Regions from separate parts of the Planococcus sp. 11815 genome, predicted to be linked through region 2. Evidence: riboswitches for the same ligand, from Rfam matches in the RefSeq annotation. Region 2 holds a riboswitch; the other holds the start of a gene.
The links. Region 2 has a riboswitch for FMN ahead of ribD (bifunctional diaminohydroxyphosphoribosylaminopyrimidine deaminase/5-amino-6-(5-phosphoribosylamino)uracil reductase RibD). Riboswitches for the same ligand answer to the same signal wherever they lie in the genome.
Positions count from the first base shown of each region.

Region 1: linked by a shared signal. The riboswitch ahead of M1Q06_RS09710 (ECF transporter S component) and the one ahead of ribD (bifunctional diaminohydroxyphosphoribosylaminopyrimidine deaminase/5-amino-6-(5-phosphoribosylamino)uracil reductase RibD) in region 2 are both predicted to bind FMN.

Region 1 is NZ_CP096991.1:1,895,389-1,911,504, forward strand. It holds gene M1Q06_RS09695 (RecQ family ATP-dependent DNA helicase) at 1-1,223, opposite strand, end outside; gene M1Q06_RS09700 (helix-turn-helix domain-containing protein) at 1,220-2,245, opposite strand; gene M1Q06_RS09705 (ferredoxin) at 2,352-2,603, shown strand; gene M1Q06_RS09710 (ECF transporter S component) at 2,660-3,241, opposite strand; FMN riboswitch at 3,387-3,522, opposite strand; gene M1Q06_RS09715 (hypothetical protein) at 3,601-4,776, opposite strand; gene sigX (RNA polymerase sigma factor SigX) at 4,766-5,299, opposite strand; gene M1Q06_RS09725 (ATP-binding protein) at 5,346-7,124, opposite strand; gene M1Q06_RS09730 (response regulator transcription factor) at 7,117-7,833, opposite strand; gene ccsB (c-type cytochrome biogenesis protein CcsB) at 7,936-9,120, opposite strand; gene M1Q06_RS09740 (cytochrome c biogenesis protein ResB) at 9,117-10,769, opposite strand; gene resA (thiol-disulfide oxidoreductase ResA) at 10,783-11,334, opposite strand; gene M1Q06_RS09750 (pseudouridine synthase) at 11,424-12,155, opposite strand; gene scpB (SMC-Scp complex subunit ScpB) at 12,320-12,910, opposite strand; gene M1Q06_RS09760 (segregation/condensation protein A) at 12,882-13,655, opposite strand; gene M1Q06_RS09765 (DUF309 domain-containing protein) at 13,718-14,218, shown strand; gene M1Q06_RS09770 (GNAT family N-acetyltransferase) at 14,222-14,581, opposite strand; gene lysA (diaminopimelate decarboxylase) at 14,763-16,085, opposite strand.
Region 2 is NZ_CP096991.1:422,016-438,131, reverse strand. It holds gene M1Q06_RS02335 (sodium:solute symporter family protein) at 1-1,415, opposite strand, end outside; gene M1Q06_RS02330 (DUF4212 domain-containing protein) at 1,480-1,758, opposite strand; gene ribH (6,7-dimethyl-8-ribityllumazine synthase) at 2,370-2,837, opposite strand; gene M1Q06_RS02320 (bifunctional 3,4-dihydroxy-2-butanone-4-phosphate synthase/GTP cyclohydrolase II) at 2,850-4,040, opposite strand; gene ribE (riboflavin synthase) at 4,053-4,688, opposite strand; gene ribD (bifunctional diaminohydroxyphosphoribosylaminopyrimidine deaminase/5-amino-6-(5-phosphoribosylamino)uracil reductase RibD) at 4,694-5,776, opposite strand; FMN riboswitch at 5,876-6,006, opposite strand; FMN riboswitch at 6,114-6,244, opposite strand; gene M1Q06_RS02305 (TIGR04104 family putative zinc finger protein) at 6,357-6,656, opposite strand; gene M1Q06_RS02300 (ring-cleaving dioxygenase) at 6,806-7,789, opposite strand; gene M1Q06_RS02295 (MarR family winged helix-turn-helix transcriptional regulator) at 7,786-8,265, opposite strand; gene M1Q06_RS02290 (PaaI family thioesterase) at 8,414-8,812, opposite strand; gene M1Q06_RS02285 (alpha/beta hydrolase) at 8,935-9,678, shown strand; gene M1Q06_RS02280 (O-methyltransferase) at 9,736-10,371, opposite strand; gene M1Q06_RS02275 (siderophore ABC transporter substrate-binding protein) at 10,428-11,378, opposite strand; gene M1Q06_RS02270 (hypothetical protein) at 11,714-14,875, opposite strand; gene M1Q06_RS02265 (SulP family inorganic anion transporter) at 15,057-16,116, opposite strand, start outside.

The sequences.
Region 1 (16,116 bases), 1.5 Mb from region 2:
GCCGCTTGCCGTTGTTTTTCTTTTTTCAATTGCTCGATCTGGTTCAATGTGCCTTCAAGGGGCAGACGCTCACGCCAATAGGAAATGATGCGATACGCTGTCTCCCTCATCATCCCCTGCTCAATCAATTGCTTCGCTTCTTCCCCGCGCTCATAGATCAGCTCGATTTCATGGCGTTCGGGCAAATCATCCATGATCAAACTCTCCACTAGCCGCTCGTCGCCGGCGGCATACAATAAAGTCGCAAGTGAAGGCAAAGAATCCCGGCCAGCACGCCCGACTTCCTGGACATATCCTTCTATAGAGGACGGTAATTGGAAATGGATGACGTGGCGGATATCAGGAATATGTACCCCCATGCCGAACGCATTGGTCGCACATACCCACTCCAGCTCCTTATTGGCAAATTGCTGTTGCACAAAAATACGGTCCTGCTGTTCCATTCCACCATGGTAAAATGCCGCACGGATGCCGAGTGCGAGGATACGCTCCGCCAATTCCTGCGATTTCCGGCGTGTTCCGGCATAAATGATCCCAGGTCCGGCATATGTTGACACCAAATTCAATAGTTCTTCCAATTTGTCACTATCATTGTCGAATTTGCGAATGTCGTAGCTGATGTTCTTTCGGTCCATCGGATGTGAATAGACGAATGGGTCACTCAATTTTAAGTAACGTTTGATTTCATCTGTGACTTTATCGGTCGCCGTTGCGGTTAGCGCCAAGGTTTGCGGATTGCCAAGCTTTGGCAGAACCTCTGCAATGCGCAAATAATCCGGGCGAAAATCGAAGCCCCACTGAGAAATGCAATGGGCTTCATCCGCGACTAGCAGCGAGATGCCGAGTGATTTCAATTTGCCGAGCACATACGGCTGTACAAGCATCTCGGGAGCCACGAAGATGAATTTATAATTGCCGAGCGTGTTCCACGCCCTTTCGCGATCTTCCGGTTTCATGAAGGAATTGATGGCAATGACCGATTTTTCCCCCATCTTCTTCAATTGGGTGACTTGGTCTTGCATCAACGATAAAAGCGGCGAAACAATGACAATGGCGCCAGGCAAGACTTTGCCAGGAAGCTGATAACACAGCGATTTCCCCATTCCGGTCGGCAGCAGCGCCAAAACGTCACGCCCCGCCAGCACTTGTTCGATCACTTGTTTTTGACCGGGGCGGAATTCCGTGTAGCCGTAAGCTTCGTATAATAGCTTTTCAAGATTCATGTGACGCCACCTCTCATCGCCAGCGCCAACCGGATCTGAAAATAGCTGGCTTCAGGCAATCGCTCTTTAATGTCCCGCAGGCGCATCGTCTTCAACTCCTTGCTGATGTGATGGATCGACTCGAATAACTGCTCGTCCATAAACGGTGCGGAGCTGAACGCTGGGTCGTTCATGGCCATCTCCACGAAATGATCCTCGATCGTACTTGTTTTCAGCTGCCGGAGCTCAGCAATCTGCTTGAGTGAAAATCCGCGTTCAGACAGATTTTGCGTCCGCTTCGCCGATTCTGTCAAGGCAGATTGCTGAATGATGCCTTCAAGCATACCCGCGAGCAATGGATATTCCATGCCTTCGAGCACATCCAGCCAAGCATGCATGGCTTCAACAGCCGCAATCTTTACATCTATCGGCAAAACGCCATGCTGCATGGCCAATTGATCCCAGGTAAGCCCCCCGACACCATAGCCCGACAACCGTTCCACCAGGATATCTTTATGCGTTTCGGTTGTTTTTGCCATAGCCAAGCTGGTTTCGAGCTGGTTTTTAAAAGTTTCTTGAACAGCGGGTGAGCGAAAATCGACGCGTTTCAAATAAGCTTTGGCCCACGCCTGCACCGTTTCATCGGTGACGACTGGATCAAAGCGCTTTTGGCCTTGCATAAAATTGGACATCGTCTGGACCACCAACGATAGGCGCGCAAAGAACCGATTTTCATTGCCCCTGTACTTCCAGCCATTCAAAAGCGTAGGTGGAATTTCCAGATTGAATGCGGAGCGATGGAGCTGGACGATCTTGTCATCTGGGATCAAATAGCCCTGCGCCTGCAACCTGTCAATGGACGCTAGATACTCTTGCTTATCCAGTTTTGGAAGCACTGCAAAATAAGGATGCAACCCGAAATAGCCGATATCCTGAATCGTTTGCCCTGATTTCTTTCCTTTAATTAAATGATAAGGGGAAGATACGGTCCGTTGACCGTCTACCGCTTTCATAATCGCTAAAACGACTTCATCGAATCGCACTGAATTACCCTCCTGGCGGTTTTGGGTTGAAAAAATCATGAAATATCTATAGAATAAACACGATAGTATAACTGAACTTGTTCGGAGATAAAGGAGAGGAACTGGAATGGCTAAATATACCATTGTTGATAAGGATACGTGTATCGCATGCGGAGCTTGCGGAGCAGCGGCACCAGACATTTACGATTATGATGATGAGGGCATCGCCTTCGTTATTCTTGATGATAACACGGGGACTGAACAAGTGCCAGATGAGCTGATGGAGGATATGGAAGACGCATTTGAAGGATGCCCAACCGATTCCATTAAAGTTGCAGACGAGCCATTTGAAGGGGATCCACTTAAATACGAAGACTGACCAAATTTTGGTCAATAGAAAAAGCGGCCGGAAGAATCATCTTCCAGCCGCTTCTTTTATGATAAATAATAGGAACGTTGTTTTTCAATCCAGGTATGCATGCTGCCGAAGATCAATAAGACGACGGTCGTAAGCGCCAAGCCTTTGATCAAGTTGAACGGCAGGATCCCGAGGACAATGGTCGTGTACAATGCGTTTCCGGTCTGTTCTGGCATGTTCAGGAAGTACGTGTACATCGGCAAAAAGACGAAATAATTCAGCAAGCTCATGCCGATTGCCATCGAGAATGTCCCGATGACCAAACCGAATGCGATTCCTTTTTTTGTGGAAACTTTACGGTAAATGGCGTAGACCGGCAAAATGAACAATAGGCTCGTCGCGAAATTCGCCATATGCCCTACAGGGACGCCAGTCGGGCTTCCTGAAAAAATCCAGTCCAATACGTTCTTAAAGAATGCTACCAAGACGCCTGCGACAGGCCCCATCGTGATCGCCGCGATTAGTGCAGGCACGTCACTGAAATCCACTTTCAAAAATGCTGGCAATGCCGGCAGCGGAAAATTGAATAGCATCAACACAAATGAGATGCTACTCAGCATACCGATGACAATCATCGATTGCAATTTCTTGTTCTTCATGTTCCTCTCTCCTTGTCGTGATTCACCAGAAGAAAGGTTCGGATCGCATGCTGCCATAAAAAATCCCTTAAGCAAGGTTCACTTAAGGGAGAGTTAGGCACACTGAAATAAACGGCCCGCCATTAAAAACGGCATGCGTCCGTACCTTCACCTTCTCCCATCCAGACTATACTGTCGGCTTTGGAATCTCACCAAATCCTGCTTTTTACGGCTCGCGGGCTGATGGACCATTATGTCCAATTACCGCCGGTAGGGAATTACACCCTGCCCCGAAGATGAATCGATATTTTTTTATACAAGTTAATCTTATAAAAAAAAGACAGCAATGTAAACCATACTGCTTACATTGCTGTCTTTTTTTATTTTTCTGGCCAGTCGATGCGGTTGGGCGAAACGGGCAGCTCAAGTTCTTTGGAGAAATCGAATTTTGCCCATTCCACTTGTGCCGTATTGGATACCGTCAACGATGAGCCGTAGGATTGAGCCGTGAGCGCCATGCTTTCAATCATCTGCATCGCTTCCATTCCGTCAAGCGCCTCCAAGTCCATTGGCTCTTCGAATATCAATGTGGCGTTCATTCCATCCACTTCAACGCGGTAACTGACCCCGTTAGGAACCGGCGATCGGTAATCCTCATTCGGCGATTGCTGAAGTGCCATCAGCGCATCTCCTACATTTTCCGGCGACATGCCGTAAGCGGGAGCCAAATGCCATTCACTTGTTGACGAAGCAAGCAAGTAAAAGCTTTGCCCTTGCTCGCCCGGAACGAGTGGTTCCGCTGTCCCTACATGGGATAATTGCGCTGCTTCCCCGTCTTCATTCAATACACGAATTTCCTGCTGACCCATGAACGTTTCCTCCAAACTGTTCAGATACAGCAAAGTGGAGGCCGAACCTTGATCATAGGAATGGCCGTCCGGCAAGAAATGGCTGATCGTCGAACCGTTTTGCTGGAGCTCGCCTTCATATGGATGATACTCATCAAAACCCAAGCCGGATTCATCGATTTGACCGGCGAATGTTTCATATAGTTCGAGAGCGTTCGGCTCTGCCGTATCGGCTAGCTGTTCAGGAATGACGAAACTTATGGGCACAACATAGCCATGATAAGCAAGCCCGATGCGCAACACATGCGCACCTTCCAGTTCGCTCTCATAAACTGCGCTCCGCTTCACTTCCGGGCCATCCGTGGCCAAACTCGCTGCCCCTTCGGATTCTTTTGTGGACCCGTCTGCTGGCTCTGTTTGTTCCGTCGGTGCCTCATCTGTTGCCATCGTCGACTCCGCTTCACTGCTTTCACTCTCGCTGCTTGAGTCGGTTCCATTCTGCTGCAGCAAAGAGGCGACGAGCACCGAGATGCTCAGGAATGCGACGATGGCAACTAATAGCGGCAGCCAGCGCTTCGGCTGTTTGGGTGCTTGTTCTTTATGGGAAAGCTTTTTATACACTTCGGCTTTGGGCCGCCTGTCTTGTATTTTGGGGAAATCCCGCAACAAACTTTCGATTTCTTCATCGTCCCATTTGTCATTCGGCATATTCTCCTCCCCCTTCTGCTTCTAGTAATTTTTGGCGGAGGGACCGGATTGCCCGGTGCTGTGTCGTTTTGACTTTGCCTTCCGACCACTCCAGGACTTCAGCAGTTTCCGCAATGGAGAGATCTTGGAAATAACGCATGATGATGACCAGCTTCTGGTCGCCTGTACACAAATCGAGCATTTGGTATAAGCGGATCTTGTCTTCATTGAGCAATGAAACTTCTTCCGGTATTTTTTCAGTTGAAACCAATTGTTGGGTTTCCCAGTCGAAGAAATCCATCGAATGCTTTTTCCTTACTGCGGTCTTGCGGAAATGGTCGATGGCGACATTTTTGGCGATCGAAAAGAGCCAGGTCTTTTCCGAACTCTTTCCTTGGAACCGGTCATAAGCGCGCAGTACCCTCACATAAACTTCATGCATCAGATCTTCTGCCACATGCCGGTCCTTCACTAAATACACCAAAAACTGAAAGACATCCTGATGGTATTGATCGTACAGCCGATGAAACACGGAGTCATTCACGCAACTCCCCCCGTTCCTTGGATTAGTCGTCACGACAGCAGAAAAGTTACATCGCCTTCAGCGGCAATGTGAAGATGAACGAAGTGCCTTCGCCGAATTTGCTTTCGGCGCGGATTTCTCCCGAATGCGCTTTGATGATATTGCTGGCAATCGCGAGCCCGAGCCCTGTGCCGCCTTTGCCGAGCGTCCTTGCCTTATCGGCTTTATAGAAACGCTCAAAGACGAATTCCAGGTCTTTCTCTGTAATTCCGGCCCCGGTATCGTTGATCGAAACTTTTGCGTAGTCTCCCATGTTTTCGACATGCACATGCACTTGCCCTCCCTGCGGAGTGTGGCGAAGTGCATTATCGATCAAATTCGTCATGACCTGTTCGATGCGGTCTTCGTCGAGTTCGGCTGCCGCCCAGTCATCGAGTTCTGTCGTGAAGCTCAGTTCGATGCCTTTTTCTTTCGCGGCTTGGCTGAATTTCAAGCTCATCCGCTCGATGGCATTATTGAACTGCACCAATTCTTTGTAGAGGCGCATATGGCCTGATTCCAATCGTGCCAAGTTCAATAGGTCCGTGACGAGTCGGCCCATGCGCTGGGATTCCTCGTAGATGATCTTGGTCATTTCGTTGCGCTCTTCTTCGCTTGCACCGACGTCATCCAATAAGGCTTCGCTATAGCCCTGCAGCATGGCGATTGGCGTCCGCAGTTCGTGGGATACATTGGCGATGAAATCTTCACGCAGCTTCTCAAGGCGATGCTGTTCCGTCATGTTATGGAGCACAGCCACCGCCCCGCGTACGCTTTCTCCGCTGTATAGCGGGCTGAAATTGACCGCATAATAGGCGCCTTCGATTTCAAGCTCTTCCTCAATTTCCTCCTGGAATGTCAGGACATGGTCGAGCATATGGAGCATTTCCGATGGCAGCGCATTGGCATCGGTCGTGCCGTCTTTGAAGAGCCATTGCTGCAGCAGCTTCTCTGCTGGCGGATTGTTCAACAGGATCGTCTTATCCTGATTGAAGGTGATTACGGCATCCGCCATCGAGGTCAAGATGCTCGATAATTGCTCTTTCTCCTGGTTGATCACTTCGAGATGATGCTTTAACTGGCGGCCCATCTGATTAAAGGCGATCGCCAATTGGCCGATTTCATCTCCGGAAGATACTTTCACTTTTGTGTCGAAATTCCCTTTCGCCAATTCAAATGCCCCTTCGCGCATATTGCGCAGCGGGGAGGTGATCCGGGTCGATAGGAAAAATGCGAAAAACGTCGTCAATAATAACGCGATAAACGCGGATAGGAAAACGATATTGGTTGTTCTTTCAGCAGTGCGGTCCATAACTTCCAATGATTGGTAAATGAAAACCGTGCCGTGAAGCTCATCGCTTGTTTGAAGAGGCGACGCCATGACGATATACGATTCCATGCGGTCTGCTTCCGACAAGGATGGCAGCAGCATTTCTTTCGTTACCGTATCATCGCTTTCAAATACTTTTTGAAATTCGTTTTCGCTGACGATCTTTTCCCTGATTTCCTCGCCATTCAAGCCATCATGCAAATAATACGAGATTTCCCCCGGTTCTTCGGCGATGACTGCATTGGTTTCGGGCCCTAATACTTCGTCGACGATCGATAAATTGCCTTCCCCGGAGTGGTCATTGAAGATCCGGGCTATCATATTCGCTTCGTTGTGAAGCGCTTCTTCCACTGTCTCGCTATGGAAGTTCCCGAGAAACTCCAACAGCAGCACCGTCACGATAAAAAGGACAAAGGAAACGAGAAGCAAAATGGTTACCCACAGCTTCCCGACGATGCTATTCCATATTCTATTCATTGCCGACCTCGAATTTGTATCCGACACCCCATACGGTGACGATCATCTTAGCGGCGGATTCGGAGACGCGGTTCAATTTTTCACGCAAGCGTTTGACATGGGTATCCACGGTACGCAAATCGCCGAAAAAGTCATAATGCCATACTTCTTTGAGTAAATGTTCCCGGTCGAACACTTTATCCGGGGATTTTGCCAGGAAATATAAAAGTTCGTATTCTTTCGGCGTCAAATTCACTTCCACGCCGTCTGCTGTCACGCGGTGCGCATCGTGGTCGATCGTCAGATGAGGAAAGACGACCAAGTCTTTTGAGACAGTCGAACTTGTAGAAGGCGAATAAGCAGACGACCGGCGCAAAATCGCTTTTACGCGCAGCACGACTTCCCGCGGGCTGAACGGCTTGACGATATAGTCATCCGCTCCGGATTCAAACCCTTCCACGCGGTTTGCTTCCTCGCCTTTGGCCGTCAGCATGATGATCGGCGTCATTTTCGTCTCCCGAAGTTCGGTTGCCACTTCGATGCCGTCTTTTTCCGGCATCATGAGATCAAGCAGGATGCAATGGTAATCCTTCTCCACTGCTTTTTCCAATGCTTCCACGCCGTTTTCGGCTTCTTCCACCATATATCCTTCACGCTCGAGATACATCTTCAACAGGCGGCGGATCCTCTCTTCATCATCCACTACAAGAATTGTAATTTCTTCAGACATCCTAATCCCTCCAACTTTCATCTCTATACCTTTCATTGTACCGATAAGGGTTCCAAAAATAAACGAAAAGCCTTTTCCTATAGAAGGAAAAGGCTTTTATCGTCAGGCGTATGAATGCAGTCCGGCAATAATCAAGTTGACTGCCACCAAGTTGAACATGATGATGACAAAACCGATTACCGCGAGCCAAGCAGACTTTTCGCCTGCCCAGCCTCTGCCAAGCCGCAAGTGCAAATACGCTGCGTAGAACAAGAATGTAACGAGCGCCCAAACTTCTTTCGGGTCCCAGCCCCAGAAGCGCGACCAGGCGATTTGCGCCCAGATCATGGCGAAGATCAATGCCCCGAGTGAAAAGATTGGGAAGCCGATGATGATCGAACGGTAATTGATCTCATCCATCAGCTGCAGATTGACGTTTTTCGTGAACGGCTGCAGCATTTCGGAAATTCGTTTACGGAAGATGAGACGGATCAATGCGTACAGCACCGTCCCGACCATGACGGACCAAAACACGGTCGTCAGTTTTCCGGCGTGGACGATCGGCGGCATTTCCACCAGCGGCGTAAATGCCCCGTCTGTCATTGACTCAAATTCGTTCATCCCGAAAATTGCCGGCATATTGTAAGTGATTTCCGACGGCTGGCCGTCTTTATTGACATAAGCGAAATCCGCTTCATAATTCGTCAAGGTGAAGAATGTGCTGGTCACGACAAAGCCAAGAACCAAGACGAGCGAATACATGATGGCTTCAAGCCAAAAGCGCTGCTTGGACTTTTTCTTTTGGTCGACGACTTTGAGCAAATAAATCAACCCGGCCGCTGCACTGATCGCAAGAATTCCTTCCGCAATGACGACCGTGATGACGTGAATCGCCAGCCAGTTCGTTTGAAGGGCCGGAATCAACGGGCTCACTTCACTTGGGAACATGCTTGCATAAGCGATGATCAATAAAGCGATCGGCAAGACGATCATCCCGAGCACAGCGGTTTTGTACAACGCGTAGATAATGATGAATCCGCCGACAAGCGTCATGCCAAATGCGGTCGTGAATTCGAACATATTACTGATCGGTGCGTGTCCTGTGACCATCCACCGTGTAATAAAATACCCTAATTGCGCAAGGAAGCCGATGACCGTAATAGTGATGGCAACTTTGCCCCAACGCTGTTCAGATCTGTAAGTGCCTTCTTTATTGCCTTTTACAGCGCCCCCGAATACGAATGTTGCAATCAGGTAGGCGATAAAGGCTACGTATAATAAATTGGAACTGATGTCGACTAATGTCATGTCAATTGTTCACCTTCCCTTTTCTCCTGTGCTTCCATGTCTTCCTGTTGGTCGCGATATGCCGGAAGAGAAGCGTGTTCAGTCACCTGGTCCAGATCCTTTTTCAGACCGAACCAGTTTTTATTCGTATGGCCCGCAAGCAAAATGCTGCCATCCGCTTGCTGCTGGATCCAGAAACGGCGGTGATTGAAGTACATCCCTTGCGCCACGCCGATCATGAAGATCAAACCGCCGAGCCCAAGAATTGGCAAGGTGCGGTCTTTGCGCACAGTCAAGCCGGATGCATCTCGCGTCTCGACTCCCTGGAAGGCCAGTTTATAGTCGTTATCGCCTAATGGCTCAACCGTGTTCTGGATGGTGATGAAACTTGTTTCACCGTCCGGCGTATCGGGAGTCGTCATTTTCACGAGGAATCCCGGGTTTTTCGGCAGCGGTGTCGCTGTTTGCGGTTCACCGTTTTCAAAACCGGAGAAGTCAGGATAATAGCCGAGCAGCTCCACAACAGAGCCGTCTTCGAGCTCATAATTGGTTTCCGGATTCACCAAATCGATGGTCAAATCCCCGCGGCTTTCGCCTGTTTCTTTGTTCTCAAGCGCGAAGCTCATCGTTTTCAGCTCATCCTGTTGGAAATCCATCTGATACAAGGCGTAGCCATCGAATTTGAACGGTTGGTTGACGCGGATGGCGTGTTCTTCCACCATTTCCATATCGGCTGTATCGCCAGGCAATGCGCCTTCCGGAATTTTGTAGAGAACGACATCCGTTTGGTAATTTTTCGCTACCGTTCCGACGCGGTCGATCGCTTCACCGAATTTCTCTTCTTCACCTTCACCTGTATAAGTCTCCAAAGTGAAGCCTTTGCTTTCTAGGACGTAACCTGGCGCATCCGGGATCGCACGCGTTTCGCCTTCACGGATCCACAGCGTTTCGTCTACATAGAAACCGGGCATCATGCGCAGCATGACCCCGAACAGGAAGATGATCAATCCGATGTGGTTAACATAAGGGCCCCACCGCGAAAAACGGCCTTTTTCAGCAAGCAAGCCATTTTTATCGGTCGACACCTTATATTTCAAATCGGTCAATTTCTCTTCGGCTTTTTTCAGCGTATCCGCTTCACCTGGCCCTTCCGCCAAGATGCGCTGTTTGCGCATAAAGCTGGAATGGCGCAACACGCGCTGGTTTTTCAAGGATCTATAGAGCGGTACAAAACGGTCGAGGCTCGCAATGATCAGCGAGATCGCGAGCATGCCCACCAGCCCGATAAACCAGAAGGAATTGTACATATCATGAAAGCCAAGCGCATGGTAAACGGTCCCGACACTTCCATAGATATCGGTGTAATAAGCTTCGATATCTGCATCTGTCGCAGCCGGGACGTATTGTTTCTGCGGCAGGATCGTGCCGAGGGCGGCTGCAACCAGTAAAACGATGATGATTCCGACGCCTACTTTAACGCTGGAAAAGAAATTCCAAATTTTGTCGATGATCGACTTATTATACGTCTGTGAACGCCTTGCCGTTCCTTCATAGCGCATATCCGCCAATTGCTTGTTTTGTTCTTGTTCATTGAGCGGCCGGCCGCACGATTCACAGAGAACCGTACCTGGCGGGTTTTCATGGCCGCATTTGCAAATCAATTTGTCCATCCCAAAAATCTCCTTATTCAGGTTTGATTTCTTCCATAAAACCTGCGATATCCTGCTCTGTCATTTCACCGGTTACGATGCGCTGGATTTCGCCTTGCGGATTCACCAGCATGGTCGTTGGAAGCGGGCGGATATTATATGCAGTCATGACGCTTTTATCGCGGTCGATGACAATCGGGAAATTGAGTCCGTATTGACGGGCGAACGTCTCTACTTCAAAATTCGATTGCGCAATGTTCACCGCAAGGATCTGGACGCCTTGATCTTCATATACTTCGTACTGGTTGGCCATCGCAGGCATTTCCTTGATGCACGGTTCACACCATGTGCCCCAGAAGTTCAGGAACACGCCCTGCCCTTTATAATCGGACAGCTTATGGGTTTCACCGTCGAGATCCGTCAGCGTAAAATCCGGTGCCGGATCTCCCACTTTCAGCACTTCCACTTCGTCAGCCGTCACACTATTGTAGATCGTATAACCAATGGCCGCGACCAATAGCAGCAAAATAACGGAGCGCATGATCGTCCGGTTTTTCTTTTTGTTTCTTTTTTTCTCCGTACTCATAAAGATCCTCCTTCGAAGGATTGGATGCACATCAATTATAGCAAAGATTTAATGGGCGCCTGCCCACAGTTTTGAAGGGTTTGTGAACGTTAGCGGCGTTTGCCGGTATCCGCAAGCACGCGCAATTGCTTCACTTCGTGGGGGCTGAGCTCTCGCGATTCCCCAGCGTTCAAGCTATGCAATGTCAAAAAGGCGAATTGCTCGCGGCTTAGCTTCTGCACCGGGAAGCCGATCGCTTCGAACATGCGGCGGACTTGGCGGTTGCGTCCTTCGTGGATTGTAATCTGGACAATCGCTTTTGCCGCTTTCGTGTCGGCTGACAATAATTTCACTTTTGCCGGCGCGGTCATGCCGTCTTCCAATTTGATGCCGCGTTCGAGTTTCTGGAGATCTTCCTTGTTTGGAATGCCTTTTAAGCGCGCGACATAGGTCTTGTCGATCTCGAATTTCGGATGTGTCAGGCTATTGGCGAATTCACCATCGTTCGTCAAAAGCAATAATCCTGAAGTATCGTAATCGAGGCGTCCGACAGGATAAATGCGTTCTTCGACATTCGGGAAGAAATCCGTCACGACTTTGCGATTCTTGTCATCAGACACTGCTGAAATGACGCCGCGCGGCTTGTATAGCAAAAAGTATACTTTGCGTTCTTTTTCCATTTGAACGCCTTCCACTTCGATTTTATCGGATGGTGTCACTTTGACACCCAATTCCTTGACCGTTTTCCCGTTGACTTTCACTTTGCCATCCAAAATCATTTGTTCTGCTTTGCGCCTAGATGCAATTCCTGCATGCGCCATTACTTTCTGTAATCTTTCCATTTCCTGTTCACCCCATCTAATTAAATACCGGCTGCATAGGTGGCCGATTCACGTTCTTCGCGGTCTTTCTAACCGGAATTATGGCATAATTCCGGTCAAAGAGAAAGCGCATCGCTCAAAAGAAAAGAAGACTGTTAATGCGTCCCAGTCTTCCCAGTAAGCTCCTATGCATTTACTTCTTCTTTGAATGCTTCTTGAAATTTCGTCATGAAGAGATCGGTGTCTTCTTCCGGTTCCTGTGCCATCTCTTCAGGCAGCGGAGGCAATTCCTCCAAGTTCTTCAAACCGAAATAATTGAGGAATTCGCCGGTCGTGCCATACAAAATGGCACGGCCCGTCCCTTCAGCGCGCCCGCATTCCTGGATCAAGCCCTTGGCTGCGAGAGTCGCCAGTGCTTTTTCGCTCTTCACGCCGCGCAAATCCTCCAGCTCGACTCTGGTGATCGGCTGTTTGTACGCCACGATCGCAAGCACTTCAAGCGAAGCCTGCGACAGTGATTGGGGAGTCGGGTTCTCAACCAGCTTCTGGATGGTTTCCGCCATTTCCGGCTTGGTCACCAATTGATAAACGCCCGCCAGTTCTTTCAGCGTCACCCCGAAACCTTCTCCGTCATAGCGGCTCTTCAGCTCCGTGAGCGCCTGCTCCACTTGTTCTGCATCGGCTTCCGTCAAAAACTGCAATTGGCTGAAACTCAAGCCATCGTCTCCTGTGACAAAAAGCAATGCTTCAATTTGGGCCAAAAGGTTCTTCTTCATCTTGCCACGTTTCCTTTCTTAGTTCCACCGACAATTCGGTGAAATTCTTTTGCTGTTCGACCGCAATCACTTGCCGCTTCATCAATTCAAGCAAGGACAAAAACGAAACGACGAGCACCGCCTGGTCATCAGAGGGGAAAAGTTCGGAAAAATTAGCCCGCCCTTTGAATGATTTCAGCCGTTCGACCATTGAGCCCATCTGTTCTTTAATGGATACTTCCTGGCGTGCGACACGTGTCGAAAGCGGCGCCCTCAATTGCTTTCGGCGCAGCATCTTCTGGAATGCCCCAAGCATATCATAGGCATTGGCATCATAATCCATGGCGTCGGGCTGCTGCTGGAGTTCCGATAAATCAGCAGGCGCTTTCGAATAAAGCACTGCCCGTTCATTTTCCAGCTTCTTCAGTTCGCCGGCCGCTTCTTTGTATTTCTTGTATTCGATCAGCCGCGACACCAATTCGTCGCGGGGGTCTTCTTCATCAAATTCATAATCGACTTCATCGATTTCCCCTTCATGCACCGGCAGCAGCGTCTTGCTCTTAATCGCCAGCAAAGTCGCCGCCATCACCAAGTATTCGCTCGCTTCATTGAGTTCGAGCACTTGCATTGCGCGGATATGCTCCATATACTGTGTAGTGATTTGAGAAACGGGTATATCGTAAATATCGATTTCCAAACGATGAATTAAATGCAATAATAAATCAAGCGGGCCTTCAAAGGCGTCCACTTTCACTTCATAAGACATGTGACTACCACCTGACTGTTCATATTCCTACTATACTTGATTATAAAAGAAAGGAGATTGAAATGCATCCGCTTAACCATCCCTTATTCCTTCAGTACATCATCCACTTCAATGATGAAAAAGATTATTTCGAATGCCATGAAGTCGGGGAAGAGTATTGGAAACAAATCGCCCCGAAAGACAAGACGCATCCATTGACTGGGTGGATCCAATTGGCGGTCGGCATGTACCATTGGCGCCGCAGCAATTATCCCGGCGCGCTCCGTTCGCTCATACGGGCAAAACCGAAACTCGCTGAAGCAAGCATTTGGACCGAAGGCTTCGACCAGCAGCAACTGACGATGCTTCTTACTGAATCGATACAAGGAGTCACTGACCGCGAGCCATTCGAGCACCGCGACCTGCCGCTTTTGCCAGGCGAGCTGGTTCAAGCGATCGAAGAACGGAAGCAGCAATACTTAGCCCCTGCGCATGATGAATATTATTTGATGCACAAGCACCGATTGCGTGACCGGACGGAAATCATTGCGCTCCGGCAACAGAAAAAAAGGCGGAACCTTTAAGAATTAAAGGCCGCCTTTTTTTACTGGGCATTTATTCAGGAAAGCTTCGGTTTCGTCTGTAGCCCGCATTTCCCGGTGCTGCATCATGTCTTGAATCTTATCGATCATCTGATGGCCGATCCCGTCGCCCCGATGGGATGGATTCACCGACACATGATGGATGGTGTAATGATCATCTGCGACTTCCACACCTAACAACCCGACAAAATCGTCCTCTTTTTTCCATAGGAACAATTGCCATTCTGGGTTTTCTTCATAGATGTGCATCGTCTGCTGCAGCTTTTTCAGTTCGCGCTCTTTGGGCATGAAAGATAACAACCCCATGGCGATTTTTTCAAATGATTTTTTGTATCTGTATAACATAATTGATCCCTCATTTTCATCTTAAAAGCAGCTTTACCCATACTACTATAAACTCCCCAATAACTCAAGTTTACGCAGGATCAGCCGCCTGTGACATTGTCTGCAAAGAACAGCCAGTAGGCGATGCCCCAGGCGAATGCCATCAACAGGACGAATAGGAACAGCATGATGTTCTGCTTTCTCAACGCTTAGCCCCCTCTTGCATATAACCCTCTTCATTCTTGATCAAATCTTCAAAACTTTCCCGATGGATGACGAGCTGATGCTTGCCGCCTTCCGCAAAAACGACTGCCGGCCGTGTGATCCGGTTGTAATTGCTTGCCATGGAATAGCCATATGCGCCGGTGCAGAAAACAGCCAGAATGTCACCAGCTGAAACTTCCGGCAACTGTGCTTCTTCGATGAGCTTATCGCCGGATTCACAGCACTTCCCTGCGATTGTATAAACTTGCCCTGCCTCTTCCTGAGCGCGGTTGGCGAGCAGGGAACTGTATTTCGCACCGTACAGAGCAGGGCGGATATTGTCGGACATTCCGCCGTCGACCGCTGCATAGCGACGAGTGTCGGGCACATCTTTTGTCGATCCTATCGTATAGAGCGTCGTGCCAGCATCACCGATCAATGAACGGCCCGGCTCGATCCAAATCTCCGGCACCGGGAACCCGGCCCCTTCGGACGCGGTTTTGACCGTGCGGATCATATCTTTCACATACACGGCTGGCTCAAGCGGAGCATCTTCTTCCGTATAGCGGATGCCGAATCCGCCGCCTAGATTCAACACGCTGCATGTGTAGGAATGGTCTTGTTTCCATCCTGCCATTTTCAACAGCAATTTTTCAGAAGCCATCTGGAACGCCGCGGTTTCGAAAATCTGTGACCCGATATGGCAGTGGAGGCCAATCAACTCGAGATGTCCGTGAGCATAGGTTTCCTCAAAAGCACGGTCTGCCTGGCCATTGTTCAAATCAAAGCCGAATTTCGAGTCTTCCTGTCCGGTCGTGATGTAGTCATGGGTATGGGCTTCAATCCCTGGCGTGACGCGCAGCAAGATGTTCATCTTCTGCTGGCGCCGCTCCGCTGTTTTTTTCAGCAGCTCGATTTCATGGAAATTATCGACGACGATGCAGCCGATTTCCTCATCAAAAGCCATGTCGATTTCGGCTTGGCTCTTATTATTGCCATGGAAATGGATTTTCTCTTTCGGGAATCCGCTTTGGATCGCCGTGTAGAGCTCCCCGCCGGACACGACATCGAGCGACAGCCCTTCTTGTGCTGCGACTTGATAGATGGCGATGCCGGAGAACGCTTTGCTGGCATAAGCGACTTGATAACCGACTTGTTCGTTTTGGAAGGTTTTTTGGAACGCTTGAGCGCGTTCGCGGAATAGCGCGATGTCATAGACGAAAAGCGGTGTTCCGTATTGTCCTGCAAGGTCTATTGTGTCTACTCCCCCAATCGTCAAATGGCCTTTTTCGTTAATTGATTGTGTCCCGTATAGATGCATGTCGACTCCTCCTGAATGGGCTATGTATAGT
Region 2 (16,116 bases):
AGCATGCCGGCAATGACGCCCGGCCCGTTTGCCCGTCTCCACCACACACCGAGAATCAGTGCCGGGAAGAACGTTCCGGATGCAAGCGCAAATGCCCATGCCACGATCTGCGTAATCGCGCCTGGTGGATTCAGCGCCACGATGCCGGCTGCAACAGTCGCGATGATGATCGATGAACGGCCGACGAGCAGTCGCTGGCTTTCCGTCGCTTTCGGGTTAATTGAACGGTAATAGATATCCTGGGAGAGAGCGGCTGAAATGGCAATCATCAGCCCACCCGCTGTCGATAGTGCCGCGGCCATTGCGCCGGCGGCCATCAACCCGATGACAAAGACACCGAGATTGGCGATTTCAGGCGTTGCCATGACCACGATATCATTGCTGATGACGATTTCTTCCCACTGGAGGATGCCATCGCCGTTTGTATCAGCAACCGACAACGAGCCTGTGTTCACCCACGAAGCCGTCCAAGCCGGTAAATCAGCAATTGAAGAGCCCGCCACTTGAGTCATCAAGATAAAACGTGAAAATGCGGCATAAGCCGGTGCCGACAAGTAAAGCAAACCGATGAACAATAATGCCCACGCCCCGCTCCAACGGGCTGCTTTCATTGTAGAAACGGTGTAGAAACGCACGATAACGTGAGGCAACCCGGCTGTTCCGGCCATTAATGTAAACATGAGTGCCAAAAACTGCCATTTGGTCGCTTCCGTAAACGGCACAACGTATTCAGAAACGCCAAGCTGCTGATCGAGCTGCTGGAGTTCCCCGATGATCTGCCCGTAAGACAGCCAAGGAATCGGATTGCTTGTCAATTGTAACGACATGAAAATGACAGGAATTAAATAGGCGATGATCAAGACCAAGTATTGCGCCACCTGCGTCCACGTAATCCCTTTCATCCCGCCAAGTGCCGAGTAGAAAGCGATCAAGACGACACCGATGATTGTACCGACGGCTGTCGGCACTTCCAACAGCCGGCCGATGACGACGCCGGATCCCGAGAGCTGCCCAATAGAATATGTAAAACTGATGATGATGGTCGCAACTGCCGCGATCAAACGTGCGGTACTGCTGCTATAACGGTCGCCGATAAACTCCGGCACCGTGTAGCGCCCGGATTTCCGGAGCTGCGGCGCCAATAGGAAAGTCAAAAGCAAATATCCGCCTGTCCAACCCATGATATAGGCAAGGCCGTCATATCCGAGCAACATGACCGTTCCGGCCATCCCGATGAACGACGCGGCACTCATCCAGTCGGCGCCGATCGCCATCCCGTTGAACACTGCAGGAACATTACGCCCGGCTACATAAAAGTCGGATGTTTGCCTGGCCATATTATAGACGGCGATGCCGATGTACAAGCCGAATGTTGCCAGGATCAATACAAGTGATACGAGAAATTGTGAATCCACTGCTTCTCCCCCTTGTCGATTATGCAATTTTATCCATCGCTTTCAGTTAGTCGGAAGCCCTTTGCTATTTCTTGTCTTCCAAGTCTTGATCCAAACCGAATTTTTTGTCGATCCGGTCATTGACGATGGCGTTAACGAAAAGCAAGATGATGAAAGTCAACACTGCCCCTTGCGCTCCCATGAAATAATGGAAAGGCATTCCATTGACGCTGAAGCCCGACAATTCCTCCGCGAACATGACGACCCCGAAAGATGCCGAAAACCCGATCAGTAAATAGATGGTGACCAACGTGGTACGAGTCCGGAAATACGCATCTGCTTGTTTTTTATCGATCTTCCTCAAATTACCCACCCCTTTGCCGGTTTAGAAGCCGAATTCCTCTATTGCGAAGTTCACCCCCTCAACTGGAAAATGAAACGGACCGTATCCAGGAATGGGAGTGGCACCATTATGACCTTGACGAGCATGAATGCAAATAGCGATGCAAATGGAAGGAAAAAATAGACGACCTTCCGTCTTTTTAACCCAGCGACTACGGACACGATGGTGATAAGGCTCAATGTAAGAACCCAGATCATCGACTCACTCCTTTTTTGAAAACGCTAACAAATAAGCCTACGGACGGCCTATCATAAGTGATGATTCGCCCTTCCCCCTCCCTTTCCATTTTAAGGATAATAGATGTTATCTTTTTTCATTATTCTAAAACTTCTGTTAATTGTCAATGCATTATTATAATAAGATTCAAATAAAATATCTTTTGAACTCAAAGTAGTATAGGCTGAAATTCCAACAGTATGTTGTTGTATCAAGATAAATGCCACCAATAAATGAGCCTGCATTCATAAAAGAATGCAGGCTCATGTTAATTATTCACTTGTGTGAAATGATGGATGCCCAGAAAATATCTGGCCCATTCCGCCAATCAAAAACCTGTTTTCAGCTCTTTTGGATCAGTCGAATGCTTTCATCAAATTGCCCATTTCAACTGCAGAAACTGCCGCTTCGTAGCCTTTGTTTCCAGCTTTCGTGCCAGCGCGTTCAATCGCCTGTTCAATCGTTTCCGTCGTCAACACGCCGAAAATGACCGGAACGCCTGTCGACATGCCGGCTTGCGCAATGCCTTTTGCCGCTTCGCTGCAGACGTAATCGTAATGGGTCGTCGAACCGCGGATCACGGTACCGAGTGCGATAACCGCATCGTATTTTTTTGTTTCCGCCATTTTCTTCGCGACCAGCGGCAATTCAAATGCCCCCGGTACCCACGCAGTGTCGATGTTTTCCTTATTTACGCCGTGGCGCACCAAGCCGTCGACGGCGCCGTCCAACAAGCGCGAGGTGATGAAATCATTGAATCTGCCTGTAACGATCCCTATTTTTAAATCCGATCCGATCAAATTTGCTTCGTAAACTGTTTCCATTATGAACACTCCTTAGTCGATTAGATGATGCATCCGTTGTTTTTTCGTTTTCATGTATTGCGTATTGTCTTCAGTTGGCGGGATGACGAGCGCCAGCCGTTCTTCCACTTCGATGCCGTATTCGATAAGCGCAGCTGTCTTGGCTGGATTGTTAGTCAACAGCCGGACGCGCGACACGCCCAGGTCTTTCAGCATCAAAGCACACAATGTATAATCGCGCATTTCCGCAGGGAAGCCGAGCTGTTCATTAGCTTCGACCGTATCCAAGCCCTGTTCTTGCAGCTCATACGCTTTCAGCTTGTTCAACAAGCCGATGCCGCGCCCTTCCTGTCTCATATAGAGGACGATGCCCGCACCTGCCTGTTCGATCAATTCAAGCGATTTTGCAAGCTGCGCCCCGCAATCACAGCGGCGCGAGTGGAAAATATCACCGGTCAAACACTCTGAATGAATGCGCACAATCGGTGCTTCCACCGACTCGGGATTGCCTTTGACGATGGCGACATGCTCTTCTGTATCCAGGCGGTTGGAATAACCCACCATGCGGAATTCACCGAAGTCGGTCGGCATATGGACACTCGATTCCCGCTTGAGAATCGGGTCTTTCTCCGCGCGGTACGCATAGAGATCCTCGATGGTAATAAGTTTCAAATTGAATTCATCTGCCAGCTTTTCCAGTTCCGGCATGCGTGACATTGTGCCGTCAACATTCATGATTTCACAAATGACCGCTGCCGGTTCGCTGCCGCTAAGACGCGCCAAGTCGACTGACGCCTCTGTATGTCCTTGGCGCTGGAATACGCCGCCCGATTTTGCGACAAGCGGGAAGACGTGCCCCGGCCGTTTGAAATCCTGCGGCACAGCTTTTGTATTGAGCATCTGCAAAATGGTGTCCGACCGTTCAAAGGCGCTGATTCCCGTCTTGGCATCTTTATGGTCGATGCTGACGGTAAATGCCGTTTCGTGATGGTCAGTATTATGGCTGACCATTTGGTCGAGTTTCAGCCGTAATGCGATATCCGGCGAGACCGGCGTGCAGATAAGCCCCCTGCCATGCGTTGCCATGAAATTGATGTTTTCAGGCGTCGCATGTTCTGCGAGGCACACAAAATCCCCTTCGTTTTCCCTTGATTCGTCATCTACTAGAATAATGACTTTTCCTGCCTGCAAATCCTTTACTGCTTCTTCAATTGTATTTAGCATCGGTTTGCTCCTTTAAAATCCGTGGCGCCGCAAATAATCGGCGTTCATCGGTTGTTTTGGCGCATGCTCCATAAAACGCTGCACGTACTTTCCGAACATATCGGTCTCGAGATTGACCGAATCGCCTACTTTTTTGCTGCCCAAAGTTGTTTCTCCCGCCGTATGCGGGATGAGCGAAACGGTCAAATGATTTTCGCTGAGTTCGAAAATCGTTAAGCTGATGCCGTCAATTGCGACGGATCCTTTAACGATCGACTGCGCAAGCAATTCAGGAGGCGCCGCTATATCGATATACATGGCATTTTCCTGTGGGCGCTTGCGCAAGATCTTGCCGACCCCATCGATATGGCCCGCGACAAGATGCCCGCCGAAACGGCCATTCGCCGCCATGGCACGTTCCAGATTGACGGCACTGGATGTACTAAGTGAAGAAAGGGTCGTGCCGTGGAAGGTTTCCGGCATGACATCCACCGTGAAACGGCCGCTTGATAAGGAAGTCACGGTCAAACAGACCCCTTCGACTGAAATGCTGTCGCCGATTTTTGTTTCTTCTAAGACAACATTTGCACGGATCGTCATTTCCATGCTGGACGCGCCGCGCTTGATCCCCGCGAGTTGCCCCTTTTCTTCTATAATTCCTGTAAACATTTGTGTCACTCCTTTAAGGTGGAGATGATCTTCAGATCCGTTCCGAGGTGCTCCACCTTTTGTGTCTCCAAGCGAATGCCGTTTGACGCAGAACTGGTTTGCAGGTCGCCGAAGACGGAAACGGTTCCTTCGCCGCCGAGAATAATCGGTGCAATATACGTAGCAACTTCATCCACCAAACCGCTTTTCAAAAAAGCAGTATTGATTTTTTGCCCGCCTTCCACAAGGACAGACAACACCTTTTGCTCGGCCAGCAATTCCAGTGCAGCGGCGATTTCCACATCCGGCGTATCCAGTTGCAGAATTCGGACATGCTCAGGAAATGCGCAGCGGCTGTCGATATCGGCTCTTGATCCGACGATAATCCAAGTAGGGGCATCAGGTACTTGAATGACATGGCTCTCTAATGGGATGCGCAGCTGGCGATCCAAAATGACGCGGATCGGCTGCTTCGGGGAGTCAGCAAACCGATTGGTCAAACGGGGGTTGTCGAGTGCAATGGTCTGCGTGCCAACCAGGATGGCGTCGTGCAGCAAGCGCAGTTCGTGGACGTCGCGCTGCACTTCAGGCCCTGTAATTTTTTCAGAACGGCCGCCGTATACAGCGATTTTGCCGTCTAGCGTAATGGCGTGCTTCAATGTGACGAACGGCCGCTTTTTGCGGATAAAGGTGAAAAACATCCGGTTCAGCTCCGCAGCTTCCTGCTCGCAGACACCGGTCTCTACAATAACCCCGGCATTTTCAAGCTTTTGGATGCCTTGGCCCGAAACGAGCGGATTCGGGTCAAGCACAGCGACGACGACACGGCGGATGCCGGCTTTTATGATCGCGTCTGCGCAAGGCCCTGTCCGGCCATGATGGCTGCAAGGCTCCAGCGTCACATATATATCTGCGCCTCGTGCTTCATTGCCTGCCATATTCAGCGCATGAATTTCTGCATGCGCCTGTCCCGCTTTCAGATGCGCGCCCATGCCGATGATGCGGCCATCTTTGACGATCACCGACCCGACAAGAGGGTTGGGGGAAGTCTGCCCGGCAGCTGATCGCGCCAACTCCAGTGCGTGCTTCATGATTTGCTGATCGTCCACTTGATCACACCTTTCAGAACAAAATAAAAACCCATTGATTAGCCAATGGGTTAGAAGACAATAGGAAATAGAACTATAGAAAACTCTATAATTTCCGTGTTCTTCCTTCTCCCATCCAGACTTTAACTGTCGGCTTTGGACTTGCACCAAATCCTGCCCCGAAAGGCTCACGGGCTTCGGATTACTCCGTTACCGTCGATTGGGAATTTCACCCGACCCCGAAGGAATACTATTCAGTTGATCATCCACAGTATGCAAAAAAGGCCCCTTTCGTAAAAGAAAGGGGCCTTGAAAGTGCATATCAAAGAAGCCTTAGCGATTGCTAGTAGGCTGTTTGACGGTTCTTCTCCCATCCAGACTTTAACTGTCGGCTTTGGACTTGCACCAAATCCTGCCCCGAAAGGCTCACGGGCTTCGGATTGCTCCGTTACCGTCGATTGGGAATTTCACCCGACCCCGAAGAACGCTATAGATGATTATCTGTAAGTTTAGCGCAAGCTCCGGGGGCTGTCCAGAAAAGAATCTCAATTTTTGCGCGAAGCCAACTCAATCCCTAGAAAGAAACTCGGGTTTTTACTAGTTACCACATCGGCCCGCGCTCGTCTGTCAATTCGATAAAGAATGGGTAAATGCCCATGATCATTAAAAAGGAAACCAGGAATAAGGCGAGGGAAACGAACGGATCGATGCCGAAAGCGACCGAAATGAACATGATGAGCGGAGCGGCAAAAACGAACAAGCTGGTCTTTTTCCGCGATTCCATCGTCATGAATTGTTCTTGCCGGCAAGAGGGGCAAGTTAAGCTATCCCCGAGTGTGAACAATCGGCAGACGGTCTGCCCCCATGTCCATGTCGTTCCGCAATTTTGGCATTTCGGCATCGCCGTTCTCCCCTTTCCTTGTACTATCTATACTTACGTACATAAGTGGGATAAGTTCCCAAAACCGTCCCATTATTTCAGTTTTTTGGACATTCTTTCCTCCTACCTGCAAAAAAGCACTGCCCATTGTGAGCAGTGCCGAATTTTCCTTATAGGTATTCTTTTTCGATATCCTTCGTGCTGCGCTCCGTATCAATCGGGCGCACCATGCTTTCGATCTGTTCACGCTTCGGCTCTAAAAACGGCGGCAAAGAAAGCTTCTCCCCAAGCGTTTCATATGGCTCATCGCCCATGAAGCCCGGGCCATCCGTTGCCCATTCAAACAATAAACCAGGTGCGACCCGTGCATACAATGATTCGAAGAAGAAGCGATCGACGTATCCGGAAGTCGAGAAGCCGATTTCCTGCATATGGCCGATCCATTCATTCAACGCTTCGCGGTCCGCCACGCGGAAGGCGGCGTGATGCACCGTTCCGAAACCTTGCTGGCCGGACGGCAAGTCTGCATTATGCTCGACGATCACTTGTGCACCGTTTCCGCCTTCGCCCATCTCGAATAGATGAAACGGCCCTTCGTCAGCAATCTCACGCATATGCATCGCTTTTTCCAATACTTCCTTCAAGTAATCGAATTGCCCGATGCGGATATGGATCGGGCCAAGCCCAGTGATGGCAAATTCAAGCGGGACCGGACCCTGCTGCCACGGCGTGCCGGCCTGTACGCCCTCATTGTTCTCGTCCGATACGAGCATATACTGCTGGTCATCGAAGTCGGAAAACGACAAAGTTTTCACGCCGAATTGTTCGGTTATTGCATTGTGCTTTACTTCATATTTGTCAAAACGTTTTTCCCAATAGCTAAGCGCTTCGTCCGTCGGCACACGGAAAGCCGTCTTGTAAATTTCGTTCGTGCCATGAGAGCCTTTCGGGATTCCAGGAAAATCAAAGAAAGTCATATCCGTCCCGGCTGAGCCTTTATCGTCAGCGAAAAACAAGTGATAGGTTTGGATATCATCTTGGTTCACCGTTTTCTTAACCAATCTCATCCCCAATACATACGTGAAAAATTCATAATTCTTCTCGGCGCTGCTCGTAATCGCCGTTACATGGTGGATCCCTTTCAATTCGTTCATGCATACCGCTCCTTGTCTTTTACTATTCCATCTTTCGGTTCAATACTTTCTTGTGCTTCGTAGCCCACTTTTTTCAGTTTCTCGATCAACTCCGCTACTTCCTCTTGCTCAAGCCCGGCAAATACTTTATCCATCTGCCGTTCATGTTCAGGGAAAATGCGCTTCATCAATTCCTGGCCGTCGTCAGTCAAAAGGGCATAAGTCACGCGCCGGTCTTCTTTGCACGCTTCCCGTTCGACATAGCCTTTTTGCTCCAGCTTATCGACTACATAAGTGATGCTGCTGCTCGCAATCAACACTCTCTTGCCGATTGCCTGTATCGGTTGCCGGCCTTGGTGATAGAGCAGTTCGAGCACCGAGAATTCCGTCGCATTTAAGCCGTATCCCGCCACGTCGCGTTTAATGGCATCATGGACCGCATCCGCAGCGCGAATCAAAACCGTTACAGCTTTCAGGTTCTGGTTGGAGAACTCCATTTATATTTCACCTCTTTACTTCGAATTAAAATATCTTTAATTAAAAGTAATTATAACAAGCCGCCGCTGGTGGGTCAAGAGAACGGCTTCCAATTGCAGCCAATCAAAAAACTCCTATTCGCTATAAGCGAATAGGAGCGATCACAATTTATAATTTGAACGTGCCTGTGCTATAGGCCAATAATTCATCTTGATCACTGACAACGCGTCCTGTGAGGACCGCTGTACTGTTCGTCTGATGCAGCATTTCAGCGTGGAAAATGGCCGTTCCCTCCGCCAAGCTTTTGATGAAACGAACTTCCATTTGAATCGTCGAAACCGCATCGCTTCCGAGCGAGCGCGAGGCAAGCCCCATGACGATATCGATTCCCGACATGATCGCGCCGCCGTGCAGCATATTTTGCATATTGTCATTTTCAGGTTTTTTCTTCAAACGCATGGACGCCTTGCCATACTCTACCCGGTCGATTTCAAAACCGAGCATTTGGAAATAAGGGCCGTTCTCGAACTGCTCGATCAATTGCGTATATTCCTGTACTTTTTGCACGCGATCTCCCCCAGTTGATTATTCTTCCATTAGTATAGCATTCCTTTTTGAGGCAGTTGAATGGGCAGGACTTTCCCAAAAAGCAACGAATACTTAAGGACTACCTAAAAGGAGGTTTTTGGATGACACACGATTTTGATGTTCTTCCCGGCGCAGAGCCGTTCATTTCACAAGGCGGGAAAACAGGAATTCTCGTATCCCACGGCTTTACCGGCACGACTCAAAGCATGCGCCCGCTTGCTGAGGCTTTCGCGAACGAAGGATATAGCGTCTATGCCCCGCGCCTTAAAGGGCATGGGACGCATTATGAAGATATGGAAACCAGCACGTATCAGGACTGGATCGCTTCTGTCGAGGAGGCCTACGCTTGGCTGTCGGAGCGCTGTGATAAGATTTTCGTGGCTGGCTTGTCGATGGGCGGCACGCTCGCGCTTTATATGGCGGAAAACCATCCGGAGATCGTTGCCATTTCCTTGATCAACGCTGCCGTTGAAGTTCCGGACATGGAGGGCGTTAAGGAGTTGCAGGATGTGCGCTTTTTGGACGCCATCGGATCCGATATCAAAAAACCGGGAATCACTGAGCTTGCCTACGACAAAACACCGGTCGCTTCCGTTAAGGAGATCCTGCCCTTCATGGATTTGGTCCGTAAAAACCTTTCGGCCATCCATTGCCCCACACTGCTGTTCGTCTCGCCGGAAGACCATGTCGTTCCGCCGGTTAATTCAACATTCATTTTCGACCATATTTCATCTGAGGAAAAAGACCTTATCGAAATGCCGGACAGCTACCATGTCGCGACGCTTGATCACGACCAGCAGCGGATCATCGACGGCACGCTTGCCTTTTTCCGCAAATACGAATAAATTCTGCTCTATAAATAGAGTAAAGGACGGAAGGCTCTCACGCCTTCCGTCCTTTTATCATTTTTTCACTCTTGCCACGAGCAATCCATCGCCGACCGGCAGCAGGATCGACTCCAATTGTGGATGTCTTGAAGCCGTTCCGTTGAACTTCTTCATCGCTTCGGTGTGCTGGCGCTCTTTACCCGCATCTGCCACACTTCCCCCAGCCAGTACATTATCGGCGACAATCAATGCCCCGTTTTCTGCAAGTTCCAAGCAAGCGGCTAAATAGTTTTCGTAATTCTCCTTGTCAGCATCGATGAAAAAGAAATCGAATGTCCGCCCCTGGCCTTTCAATTGCGCCAAGCTGTCCAAGGCAGGGCCCGTCAGATAATCGACTTGGCTGCCGAATCCCGCTTTTGCCAGATGGGCATTTGCCAGTTCGGCATAGTCCTGTTCCAATTCCAGTGAAGTCAAATGGCCTTTTTCGCCAAAGCCCCGCGCCAGGCAAATCCCGCTATAGCCGCCGAGTGCGCCGATTTCCAATACCCGTTCCGCTTCCGTCATTGCCACGAGCATCGTCAGCAGTTTTCCGGACGCTGGCGATACCGAAATCGGCCGCATGCCGTTTGCGTTGATGGCGGCAAGCACCCCTTCCAGCACCTTGTCTTGCTCGACAAACACTTTATTGATATAAGAATTGATTTCCTCCATATCCTCATTCCTCCTTATGATTGAGAAAAGCCCCGGCGATGCCGGGGCTTTGATACTTAAAATGCAGATTCGATAGCGTTGACCATTTCGCTGACAGACTGCAGTCCGCCGCCGGACAGGTACCAATAATCCGGATCCAAGTAAATGATCTTATCGTTTTGATAAGCGTTCGTTTTCTGGACCAATTCATTCTCCAATGAATCTTTCGCACTTGCGTCATTGCCGACTGCTGCATTGCGGTCGACGACGAACATCATGTCCGGGTTCGTATCGAGGATGTATTCATACGTGATGCTTTGGCCATGCGTAGACGCTTCGATGCCTTCGTCCGCTTGTTTGACGCCAAACACGTCATGGATGATGCCGAAGCGTGATGCTGCTCCGTATGCGCTGACTTTTCCTTCATTGGCCAGAACGATCAAGCCTTTTTCATCAGAAGTCGCTGTTTTCTCTTTAATGCCTTCGATTTGCTCGTTGATAGCTGCAAGCTCTTCTTCAATTTCCGCTTCTTTGCCAAAAATTTCCCCGACCGTTTCCATGTTCGTTGTGAACGAGTTCATATAATCCGTTGTGTCTACGCCTAAGTGAATAGTCGGTGCGATGTCGCTGAACTCGTTATACATTTCCGCTTGGCGGCCGGAGATGATGATCAAGTCCGGATCCATGGCGTGGATCGCTTCAAAATCCGCTTCTTTCAATGTGCCGATGTTTTCGTATTTCTCAGTGTCTTCGTATTGCTCCAAATATGTAGGAATATTTCCTTGTGCAACACCTGCAACAGATTCTACTCCCAATTGATCGAGTGTATCCAGGATCCCGAAATCGAACACGACGACTTTCTCAGGGTTTTTCGGAACTTCCGTCTCGCCCAGTTCATGCGTCACTTTCACCGTTTCCGTTGTTTGTGCATCCGCCGTTTGGCTGTCTGTCGCCTCTTCTTCTGCCCCGCAAGCTGCGAGAACTGCAAACATCATCAATACCAAAATTGCTGTTATCCATTTCTTCATTTTTTCCGTCTCCTCTTCTATTGAAATTATTGGATGGTGGACATCCGTTGTGCATTATGTAATCTTTCGTCGGTGACTCTTGAAAAATCGCTCCCTTCAACGATCAGATGATACTGATAATCATTATCACTTAACCACATTTATTAGTATAGCAGAATAAAAAACACTTTCAAGAACTAAATGAGAATTATTTTCAATTGTTTTTTCATAAATGAAATAGCCGAGGCTCTGCTCCTGCTTCAGCTGTTCACAATAAAAAAAGACCCAGTACGAACTGCCTCAAGGCCGTTAGTTGTTCCTAACGGTTCCGGGCAGCCCGATATCGGGTCTTTTCTTCACTCAGTATTTTTGAACGTTTCTTGCAAAATGTAATAGGACTCTTTCAAGCGTTCCCGTGTTTGCGGCAATTCCCATGCTTCCCATGAATAAAGCTTGCTGCTGTCCAGTCCCATCGATTCCAGTTCTTTTCCGTCCGAATTCTCAAGAAGCGCTGCAGCTTTTATACCTTCCACAGTCATGCTTGCCGCTATGCCGTCTTTTTGCAAATCGCCCGTGAATTCCTTTTTCGCCGGGTCTTTCGCATTCAACAGCATCCACGGAATCCGGATTTCCAAAATCCCGTCCTCTTCTGAATAGTAATAGTCATTCAATGAATCGTATTGATCGTCTTTAGGATCGGCTATGCCAAAGCGCAGCTTCCCTGTCTCATAATACTCGAAAGGGTAGACTTCCCCCGTATCCGGGCGCGTGAATTCCTTGTTCAATGCCAGGCGCATCGGATGGAAGTTGTTTTCAATATCCGGCTCTTTTGGAATCATCTCCAGCCGCTCGTAGTAATCGTAATAGAAGGTGTCGTAATCGCCGGCCACTTTAAGCGCCGCTTTTTCCCCATCGATGGAAAGCTCGAAATCAGCAAGGAAGTCCTCTGCTACTTGAATTCCCTGATCATCCCGCACACTGAAGTACAAGCGCAAGCGGTCTTCATTCCACCACTCCTCTTGTGGATCGAACTCCGCTTTGACGTACACGTAACGCTCGTCGGAATCCATCGATAACGAGCGCAAGGCGCCTTGCTCTTTTTCATATAGCAGCGATCCATCCTGCCAATCGTCTTTGCCGTCGACTTTAACTTTATGGCGGTCGAAGCTCAACAAGCCGAATTGCTGCTCGTTTGTTTGGGCATTGGACCAGAACGGGCGCTCATCGGGATTGTCATAATCCATCGTGTTCCATGTGCGCTTGAACCATTCATCCTGCCAAGTGAATACCAAACCGCCAAGCATTCCTTCTTCGAGGATATCTTCATACAAACGGCTGGCGATTTCCCCTTGCTCACTCTCGGAAATAAAGCCTTGGTTCCAGCCGAATGGGTTTTTATGGGTCATGCCCCTTGAAGCCGGCACACCGAATTCCGCAATCAACAATGGCATATCATGCGATTCGTTCAAATCACGTAAATACCCCGCGTAATTATTGCGCTCGCCGCGGTGGTCGATAAATTCCGTGTATTTCTCTTCTAAGTTCAGGAAATCCGGATAGTATGGATAGACATGATACGAAGCAAACATGCCTACTTCGGCCAATTCACCGATCGTACGGATATGGTTGGGATCCACCGTCGCCAAGTCTTCTTGTTCACTCGGCTCTGCCGGTTGGTCGATATTATCGGTCGTCACCCAATTCGTGAAGCTGAGCGGGCGCATGCTGTCATAGGTTTCGTATTCATAGGCAGCTAAAACTTCCAGCTGCTCCGCAATCCAGTACTCCATCGGATTGGCATCTTCGGTTTCGATATATGTGCCCGAAAACTCGCCAAGATCCGGATATTTACGGTTCATCTCGTCGACTGTAAACGGATACCATTCAATACCAATCATCCAGCCGATGACGTAATCGGAAATGTCTGCCGTGTAAGTTCCGGAAGCATGCCCCGGCTCTTCATCAACTTCAGCATCACCATGAACGGCATCCGCCACTTTTTTCATCTCTTGCTGGAAACGTTCCGTAATTTCAGGCGTGAACGCATCCAAGGTTTCTTCTAGCGGCCCTTCATCAATCCATACACCGTGGTAGACATAGAGTGGCGTTTCGGCTGATTCATTGTACTTGGCCAAGGCTTCATAGAAAGCAGGCGGGTGGAGCGTATAGACGCGAATCGCATTGGCGTTCATTTCCCCGATTGCCTTGAACCAGCTGTCATATTCCTCGCGAGTGATCGCTGCTTCGCCAGGGAAGGTGCCGGGTTTTGCCATGCCCATATTGACGCCTTTGACGGTGAATTCTTTCCACTCACCGTCTTCGAACACTTCAAACTGCTCGCCGTTTACACGCGATGGATAGGAAATCCCGCCTTTTTCAGCTGCCGACGACACTTGTGACGACGTTTCCCGCTCTTTTCCCGAACTGTCCGCAAGAATCGATTCCATCATTGGCACATACGTTTTCCAATAAAAACTATCGTTGCCGCCAAATGACATCCAATCCCGCATCTTAGCCAGCCCCCCGTATTGGTAGAATGACGGCACATCCTCGACGTCAACAAAGTCGCCAGCAAAATAATAGACGTCCGCATCATTTACAGTCGTGTACATGACGGCCGGAAAATTCTCCGGAATCCCGCGTTCAGTAAGCGCCGCTTGGCCTTGTTCGCCGAGAGACCATTCGTATTCGGCAAGCACTTCGGTCTGTCCTTGTACTTCATTGATATCAAACCAATAATCGAATGTCGGGCTTTCCTGAAGACCGAAAGCCGTTTGCCCAGGCTCTGTGAATTTCACGTGCAGTCCGACATTTTCGATATCGCCCCGCTCTTCAGACAACACAACAATCTCGCCACTGGCATCTTCAACAAGCACGAACCCTCCGCCCGTAAACTGCCAATCTTCTGCCTCCTGTTCATAATTCCGGACAATCCATGCAGGCACCTCGGCACCTGCTAAATCAGGAAAATAGCGCCCACTCCAGCCACTCCACTTAATGCCAAGAAACTCTTCCATATCTGCGCTGACATCAGCATCTGTCGGGGAAGCGAATGTATTGAATTCAATGACTAAATCACTGCCCGTATTGATTACTTGCTGCTTGATCGCTTGCCATTCAGCCATCTCCAAGCCGCCATAGATAAGTTCGGAGCGTTCTCCTTTGGCCTCTTGCCAAGGAAGATCGTCTTCGTATACCCCGTATGCATCGGCCAAATAAATCAAATCATGGCCCGATCCGATTTCCTCGATACCGCGAATTTCATAATCCTTGTCGGTTTCATCCGGCATAAAACCGAAATAATCCGTATCTGCGCGGTAGTCCGACTCATCCTCTTTGACAAAACGGTTATGGTTCAAGATCCAAGTCAGCCCTTTATGTTCGCGGTAATTTTCCGATGGGACGGTTTTATCGACAATCGCCACGTTCAAAGACTCGCTTCCTTGAAACAGCCAGATAATGAATGGTGATAGCAATAACAGCAAGACGATTGCTGCCCCGATGAATGTCTTTTTCAAAATGATTCCTCTTTTCCTGTAAAACCCATTTACGGTTATTATATAGTATAAAAAATTTTTTAAATAGAAAATATTTCTAAAAGGTGAACGCTTTACATTTTTTTATTATTTGATTCCGCTGATGTGTCCAGACGCAAAAAAGCCCGTCCCTTTTGAAAGGACGGGCTTCTATAGAATTTCATCAATGGGTGGGTAGTTTGGCATTCGAGCTTTTGAAGATCGCCAATTGATCGATCAGTTTCTGGCTACCGGCATCCAGGCCGGTCACTTCCACTTCATTGGCATTTTCGCGGAACTTCAGTACGACCCTGTCGACGGCGCCGACGCCGGAATCGTCCCAAATATGGGCATCCGTGAAATCGATAATCACTTTCTCACGTTCGATATCGAAGTCGAATTTCTCCAAGAAATCTTCAACCGAAGCGAAGAACAATTGGCCTTCGACGCGGTATTGTGTTGCATCAAGCAAACGTTTTTCCACTTTGATCTTGGAAATCTTCGAGACGAAGAAGATGGCACTTAGCAAGACGCCCGCCAGTACGCCGATCGATAAATCGTGCGTATAGACGACGATGGCGACAGTTGCCACCATAACGATCGAATCGGTTTTCGGTGCTTTCTTCAAGTAAGTGAACGAAGCCCAGTCGAATGTGCCGATCGATACCATGATCATGATGCCGACAAGCACCGGCATCGGGATCTGTACGACGACATTGCCGAGCACGATGATCAAAAACATCAGGAACGTACCGGCAACGAGTGCCGACAATCGGCCGCGGCCGCCCGACTTGACGTTGATGACCGATTGCCCGATCATCGCACAGCCCGCCATTCCGCCGAAGAAACCGGTGACGAAGTTGGCGATTCCTTGCCCTCTGGCTTCTTTGTTCTTGTCGCTTGTCGTATCGGTCATGTCGTCGACGATATTCGCCGTCAAGAGCGATTCAAGCAAGCCGACAATCGCCAGCGCAAGTGAGTACGGGAAGATGATCGACAAGGTTTCCAAATTGAATGGCACATCCGGCAATAGGAAGCTCGGGAGCGTCTGATTGATCGTGCCGAGGTCGCCCACGGTCCGCAAATCGAAGCCAGTATAGATGGCCACTGCCGTCAATACGACCAGCGCAATGAGCGGGGCCGGGATGGCTTTGAAAAAGCGCGGCACGATGTAGATAATGGCCAGTGTGATGGCCACGAAGAGATAGGTCATATTGTTGATGCCGATGAAATGCGGCACTTGA